Regions from separate parts of the Variovorax sp. GW458-11-26-14-LB1 genome, predicted to be linked through region 1. Evidence: riboswitches for the same ligand, from Rfam matches in the RefSeq annotation. Region 1 holds a riboswitch; the other holds the start of a gene.
What was found. A riboswitch is a leader RNA that binds a small molecule or an ion and turns the genes downstream of it on or off. The one in region 1 is predicted to bind thiamine pyrophosphate.
Positions count from the first base shown of each region.

Region 2: linked by a shared signal. The riboswitch ahead of AC07YS_RS03810 (purine-cytosine permease family protein) and the one ahead of thiC (phosphomethylpyrimidine synthase ThiC) in region 1 are both predicted to bind thiamine pyrophosphate.

Region 1 covers NZ_JBWKYW010000002.1:287,668-290,994, forward strand. The annotation lists gene AC07YS_RS02700 (HAD family hydrolase) at 1-147, opposite strand, end outside; gene thiC (phosphomethylpyrimidine synthase ThiC) at 230-2,113, opposite strand; TPP riboswitch at 2,205-2,310, opposite strand; gene AC07YS_RS02710 (YchJ family protein) at 2,338-2,769, opposite strand; gene AC07YS_RS02715 (hypothetical protein) at 2,948-3,327, shown strand, end outside.
Region 2 covers NZ_JBWKYW010000003.1:212,034-215,360, forward strand. The annotation lists gene thiD (bifunctional hydroxymethylpyrimidine kinase/phosphomethylpyrimidine kinase) at 1-168, shown strand, start outside; gene AC07YS_RS03810 (purine-cytosine permease family protein) at 113-1,453, opposite strand; TPP riboswitch at 1,530-1,634, opposite strand; gene AC07YS_RS03815 (MarR family winged helix-turn-helix transcriptional regulator) at 1,745-2,200, opposite strand; gene AC07YS_RS03820 (enoyl-CoA hydratase) at 2,337-3,113, shown strand; gene AC07YS_RS03825 (adenylate/guanylate cyclase domain-containing protein) at 3,239-3,327, shown strand, end outside.

The DNA of each region.
Region 1 (3,327 bases):
GGTGAAGATGTTCATCGATTCCTCGGCCGTGAGCTGCCAGCCGAGCTCGCCGAGCATGTCGGCAAGCACGCGGTTGGTGATGGGTTCGGAATCGACGAGCACGCCGTCGCAATCGAAGAGAACGGCGGAAAAGGGGAAAGGGGTCATTGCGAGGCTGAAGTTCAGGGGTCTGGCTCCATGGTAGCAACGCCCCCTTTCCGCACGGGCAGACTCAGGCTATCGGGCCATCTCAGGCCACTGGCCGGATCGGGATGTAGATCTCGCCGCCGCCGGCCATGAATTCTTTCGACTTCTCTTCCATGCCCTCGGCCATGGCAGCCGCCTCGGCCACGCCCTTCTTGGCCGCGTACTCACGCACCTCCTGCGTGATCTTCATCGAGCAGAACTTGGGGCCGCACATCGAACAGAAGTGCGCCACCTTGCTCGAGTCTTTCGGCAGCGTCTCGTCGTGGAATTCGCGCGCCGTGTCGGGGTCCAGGCCCAGGTTGAACTGGTCTTGCCAGCGGAACTCGAAGCGCGCCTTGCTCAGCGCGTCGTCGCGCGAACGCGCACCCGGGTGGCCCTTGGCCACGTCGGCCGCGTGTGCGGCGATCTTGTAGGCAATGATCCCCTGCTTCACGTCGTCGCGGTCGGGCAGGCCCAGGTGCTCCTTGGGCGTCACGTAGCAGAGCATCGCCGTGCCGGCCCAGCCGATCATCGCGGCGCCGATGGCGCTGGAGATGTGGTCGTAGCCCGGCGCGATGTCGATGGTCAGCGGGCCGAGCGTGTAGAACGGCGCTTCGTGGCAGTGCTTGATCTGCTCGTCCATGTTGGCCTGGATCATGTGCATCGGCACGTGGCCCGGGCCTTCGATCATGGTCTGCACGTCGTGCTTCCAGGCGATCTGCGTGAGCTCGCCCAGCGTGCGCAGCTCGGCAAACTGCGCTTCGTCATTCGCATCGGCGCCAGAGCCGGGGCGCAGGCCGTCGCCGAGCGAGAAGCTCACGTCGTAGGCCTTCATGATGTCGCAGATGTCCTCGAAGTGCGTGTAGAGGAAGCTCTCCTTGTGGTGCGCGATGCACCACTTGGCCATGATCGAGCCGCCACGCGACACGATGCCCGTCATGCGGTCCGCCGTGAGGTGGATGAACGGCAGGCGCAGGCCCGCGTGGATGGTGAAGTAATCGACGCCCTGCTCCGCCTGCTCGATGAGCGTGTCGCGGTAGATCTCCCAGGTGAGGTCTTCGGCCACGCCGCCCACCTTTTCGAGCGCCTGGTAGATCGGCACCGTGCCGATGGGCACCGGCGAGTTGCGCACGATCCAGTCGCGCGTGGTGTGGATGTTCTTGCCGGTCGACAGGTCCATCACGTTGTCGGCGCCCCAGCGGATGGCCCACACCAGCTTCTCGACCTCTTCCTCGATGCTCGAGGTGACGGCCGAGTTGCCGATGTTGGCATTGATCTTCACCTTGAAGTTGCGCCCGATGGCCATCGGCTCGACCTCGGGGTGGTTGATGTTCGCGGGAATGATCGCGCGGCCACGGGCCACTTCGTCGCGCACGAACTCGGGCGTGATGATGCGCGGAATGCTCGCGCCCATCGGGTTGCCCGCCACGCGCCTGGCGCGCTCCTCGTTGGCCAGGTACTCGGCCATCCACTCGCGCTTGCCGTTCTCGCGCAGGGCCACGTACTCCATCTCGGGCGTGACGATGCCGCGGCGCGCGTAGTGCATCTGCGTGACGTTGGCGCCCGACTTCGCGCGGCGCGGCGTGCGCTGCAGCGCCGAGGCACCGGCGCGCAGTTCGGCCAGGCGCTGCGCGTCGCGGTCTTCGTTCTTCGCGCCGTCGTCCAGCGCGTGGTGCGTGCGGCCTTCATAGCTTTCGGTGTCGCCGCGCTCGATGACCCAGGCGCTGCGCACGTCGGGCAGGCCGCGGCGCACGTCGATCTCGACCTTCGGGTCGGTGTAGGGGCCCGAGGTGTCGTACAGGGAGACGGTTTCGCCGTTGGTCAGCGCCACGTCGCGCACGGGCACGAACAGGTCGGGCCGGCTGCCCGGAATGACGCACTTGTGCGAGGCGGGAAAGGGTTCGCGCGTCAGCGACAGCAGCGAGGTGAATTTGTCGGGGGCATTCATCGGAGGCACTCCTTGTTGAGGGAAAGGGTGCTCCGCAATCGCTCGTGGACCTCGGGAGGCCCGCCACCGAAAAAGGGAGTGACGGACCGAAGTCAGGGAGTGCAGCTCTTCTTACGCCGGTATGACCCGGATCAAGTTCGCGGGTCGGCAGCTTTGCCATCTCAGCACGCCACATGCGTGCACCCCGGAGCGGGGCCGATTGTGCGGGCCGAAGCCCGCCGCCGTCAACCCGGGGGCTGGTGCAGGTCTCCGTCGACGTAGAACCAGCGCTCGTCCTCGCGCACGAAGCGGCTGCGCTCGTGCAGGCGGAACGCCACGCCCGTCGCACCGCGCTGGCGGGCGACGAACTCGACCTCGGCGTGGTCGGCGTCGAGCACCGAGCGCGAGCGAATGTCCAGCCCCAGCCATTTGACGCCCGGCTCGAACTCGACCGAAGCCGGTCGCTTCGACGCGTGCCAGGTGGCGAGCAGGTAGTCGGCACGGGCCAGCACGAAGGCCGAGTAGCGCGAACGCATCAGCGATTCGGCGTCGGGCGCCGGCGTGTTCTCGAAATCGTCGAGGTAGCGCCCACAGCACAGGGCGTAGCCAATGGGCTTGTCGCGACGGTCGGTGCGGCCGCAGGGGCAGGGGCCGGGAGTGGGGTCGGTGGCGCTCATGAAGGGCTCTATTGGAACACTTGGCGCGGCGGGGGCTGAAGGTGGGGTGTGGGCGGCTTCCGGGCATGCCCGCTTTGCGGGGACCTGCCGGGGCCAAAGGCGCCGGGGCCTCTTGCGCCAATGGCTTGTGCCGCTAAAGTCGTCCGGCGTTTCGTTCCTTCAAGCTGAACACCAAAGCATGCTTTTGCGATTCCTCAAGCTGTTCTTCCTGCTCGCTGCGACCCTCTCCTTGGGCGTCTTTGCCTTTCTGCACGGGTTCAACGCATGGCGCGCCGGACAAATCGTTGTCACGCGAAGGGGACGCGAACCCTTTGTCGCAAGCGCCGATGGTGCATTTCCCATCACGTTCAATATGGAAGTTTGGGGATTGATGATCATCGGGGGCGCCGTTGCCCTTTGCGGCATTGCAGGCGTCGTCAAGTTCCTCATCAACACGCCGGACCAGCGACGCACGATGCTGACCCGTATGGATGGCGTCTCGCGTCGCGAGCGCAGTGACATGGACATTCCGTGGTCGATTGGGCTTGCCATCGTCGGGGCGGTTGTGGCGTTTTTTCT
Region 2 (3,327 bases), on a different contig from region 1:
CACCTGGCACTGGGCCTGGCGCTGCCCGACGCGGTCGAGCGCGCACGCGCGTACATCCTCGGCGCGATGCGCGCCGGTGCGGATGTGTTGGTCGGCGCGGGCCACGGTCCGCTCAACCACGGCTTTGCGCCAGTGCCGACCCACCGCGTGCCGCTGTCGGGCGGCTGAGCCAGGCCAGCACGAAGGTCGCCGCCAGCGTCGGCAACGCCGAGCCGAACTGCGGCGCCCATTTGGCGAGCGCGTGGTAGGCCGCGATGCCCGCGAGCCAGATCAGCGCCGCGCCCCAGTCGATGGTGCGCGTGCCGCTGGCCGACACGGCGTGGCCGCTGCCGAGCCGCCCGAGGATCACGCCGTACAGCGGCACGAACACCGAGCTCAGCAGCAGCAGGAAAGGTTCGAGCGTGTGCATCGGCAGCACCAGCGCCAGGCCGATGCACAGCACCGCCAGCAGCAGGCCCCAGCGCTTCACGCTCCAGCGGGGCAGCAGGCTGTGCGTGGAGACCGAGCCCGAGTACACGTCGCCATAGGCGTTGTCGAGTTCGTCGATGAGGATCAGCCCCAGCGCCACCAGGCCGCCCTGCGCCAGCAGCAGCGCCATGACGAGGCTGGTGCCCGGCTCGGCCACGCTCACCACCATCACGCCCAGCGCATAGCACCAGATGTTGGCGAGCGCGTAGCCGATCCAGGTGCCGCTGAACGCGCTGCCCAGGCCGCCCGCGGCGCTGCGCTTGCCGTGGCGCGCGTAGTCGGCCACCAGCGGCAGCCACGACACCGGCATCGCAATCACCAGGTCGAGCGCGCTGAACATGCCCATGCTGCCGTTGCCCGGCCGCGCCCAGAAGGCGTCCAGGCCCTTGGCGTGAAGCTGCGTGGCGAACTGCCAGCTGAGCCACAGCAGCGACAGCACCACCAGCGGCAGGCCGAAGCGGCTCACGAAGCGGCGCACCAGCTTCACCATCGAGCCGGCCAGCAGCGCCAGCAGCACCGCGCCCCACAGCAGCGTCGTCAGCACGCCGCCCCAGGCCGTGCCCAGCGCGGCGCCGAAGGCCTGCTGCCCGATCGCCTGTGTGCCCTCGCGCATGATCACGAGTTCGAAGGTGGTCCAGCCCACCAGCTGCACGATGTTGAGCAGCACCGGCAGCCGCGCGAAGGCGCTGCCGTAGGTGGCGTGCATCAGGCCGGCGCTGGCCAGCCCGGTTTCGCAGCCCAGCCGCGCGGTCCAGGCCAGCAGCCCGGCGCCGAGCAGCGAGCCCAGCACGATGGCCAGCGCCGCGTCGCGTGTGCCCACGGCCGGCACCAGGTAGGCGCCGATCTGCATCACCAGCAGCCCGACGCCGAGGCTGAACCACAGCGAGGCGTGGTCGTGCCAGCCGAAGACGCGCCGGGAGGCGGGCAGGGGCGTGAGCGCTTCGTTGCCGGACGAAGCGGAACTGTCGTTGTCGTTGTGTGCCATCCGTTTGCTCCAGTGCAAAAGGTTTGGCAGGTGGGCGAGGCTCCAGTGGCGCGGCCGTCACGCGAGACAACGCGACAGGCCACCGGACCAGCTTCCCTGCGCGAGGATTACCTCAGTCAGGTTCAAAGGGACTTTCTCAGCCACACCGGTCGAAACCGGTGCAGCACCCCTAGCGAAATGTCATTTTAGGCGCGTGTGTCGCAGACGCACCGAAAAGTTCCTGCGCACGGAAGAATCCGGCCACAGCGGGCCTTGCACCCGCCGCACCGATGGCGTGCCGGGGCCGAGGGCCTATTCCTCGTGCTTTCCCGCGCCCTCGGCGGAAAAATTCTCGACCACCGATTCGAGCCACCGGCCGACGATTGCCATCTCTTCGTCGCTGAAGCCCTGGGTCAGCCGTGCGTTCAACGCGCCGAGCCCGGCCTTTGCACGCTGTCCGGCAAGCCGTCCTTCCTCGGTCTGGTACAGGCGGAATGCGCGCCCGTCGTTCGGGTCTTGCGCGCGGGTCAGGTAGCCGGCTTTTTCGAGCCGGGCGGCAAGGCCGGACATGGCCGGTGCACCGATGTTCAGTGCCTGCGCGACTTCTCCCGTCAGGGCGCCATCGTTGGTCGACAGGAAAAACATCGTGCCGGCCTGGGCTGCCGACAGCGCGGGTAGGGCGTCGCCGCGGGTTTCTTTCCAGCGCTGCACCGCCCGCTGAGCGACGTTCAGAAGAAACACCAGCCTGTATTTTTTTTGAGCTTTCATCGGATTCCTGTGGCCTGGGCGAAGGCGCTGCAGGTTACATCTTATCCGTATTTATTTCGCACGCGAAGCATATACTTCGTATGCGAATTAAATGCCATCCCTCTCGCACGGTGCGAGAGGGCAACCAGGAGAACCTATGACCGAATACGTGACCGTCGAATCCACCCAGGGTGTCCTGACCCTCACGCTGGCCAGGCCGGAGAAGATGAATGCACTGACCAATGCGATGTATGGCCGTCTGGCCGATGCCATCGCAGGTGCCGAGAGCGACCCGTCCGTCCGGGCCATCGTGATGCGAGGCGAAGGTGGCATGTTCACCTCGGGCAACGACCTGGGCGAATTTGCTGCCGTGGCTGCCGGGAAGGCCGGCAACGAAGAGCGCCATGTCGCCCGCTTCCTGCGTGCGTTGGCGAGTTCAACGCGACCGGTGATTGCGGCGGTCAACGGACGCGCAGTCGGCGTGGGGACCACCTTGCTGTTGCACTGCGACTTCGTCGTGCTGGCTGAGGATGCGCTGCTGTCCACGCCGTTCGTCAACCTGGCGCTGGTTCCCGAAGCGGCGTCGAGCCTGCTGCTGCCTGCCCGCATCGGCCACGTTCGTGCCTACGAGATGTTTGCGCTGGGCCTGCCGGTGTCCGCTGCGCAGGCCTTGGCCTGGGGCATCGCGAACCGGGTCGTTCCTGTGTCGGACCTGCACGGCGAGGCGCAGAAGGTTGCCGAGCTGCTCGCCAGCCGTGCCGCGGGCTCGTTGAAGCTGACGAAGGGCCTGATGAAGCAGGGCGCGGCCGTTGCAGCCCAGATGGACCTCGAAGGCGCGCAGTTCGTGGAGCGCCTCCAGAGTCCCGAAGCGCGCGAAGCCTTCACGGCGTTCGCTGAGAAGCGGGCCCCTGACTTCTCAAAGACTGCGGCGTAGCGGCAAGCGGGCCGGTCATCGTCCAGATGTCGGCCGACCCGTGATGCGCCGGTCCGCGGGCCCCCGGCCCGGGTGAGAATCTCCGCCACGAGGGCGCCTTCGAATGCCCTGGAGGCTCCCCGCACATGACAGACGACCGCAAGCACCCGGAACCACCGGCCTCATCGCCCGCACCCCACGCGCGGCTGCGGCGCTTCCGGGTCGACGTCGGCAC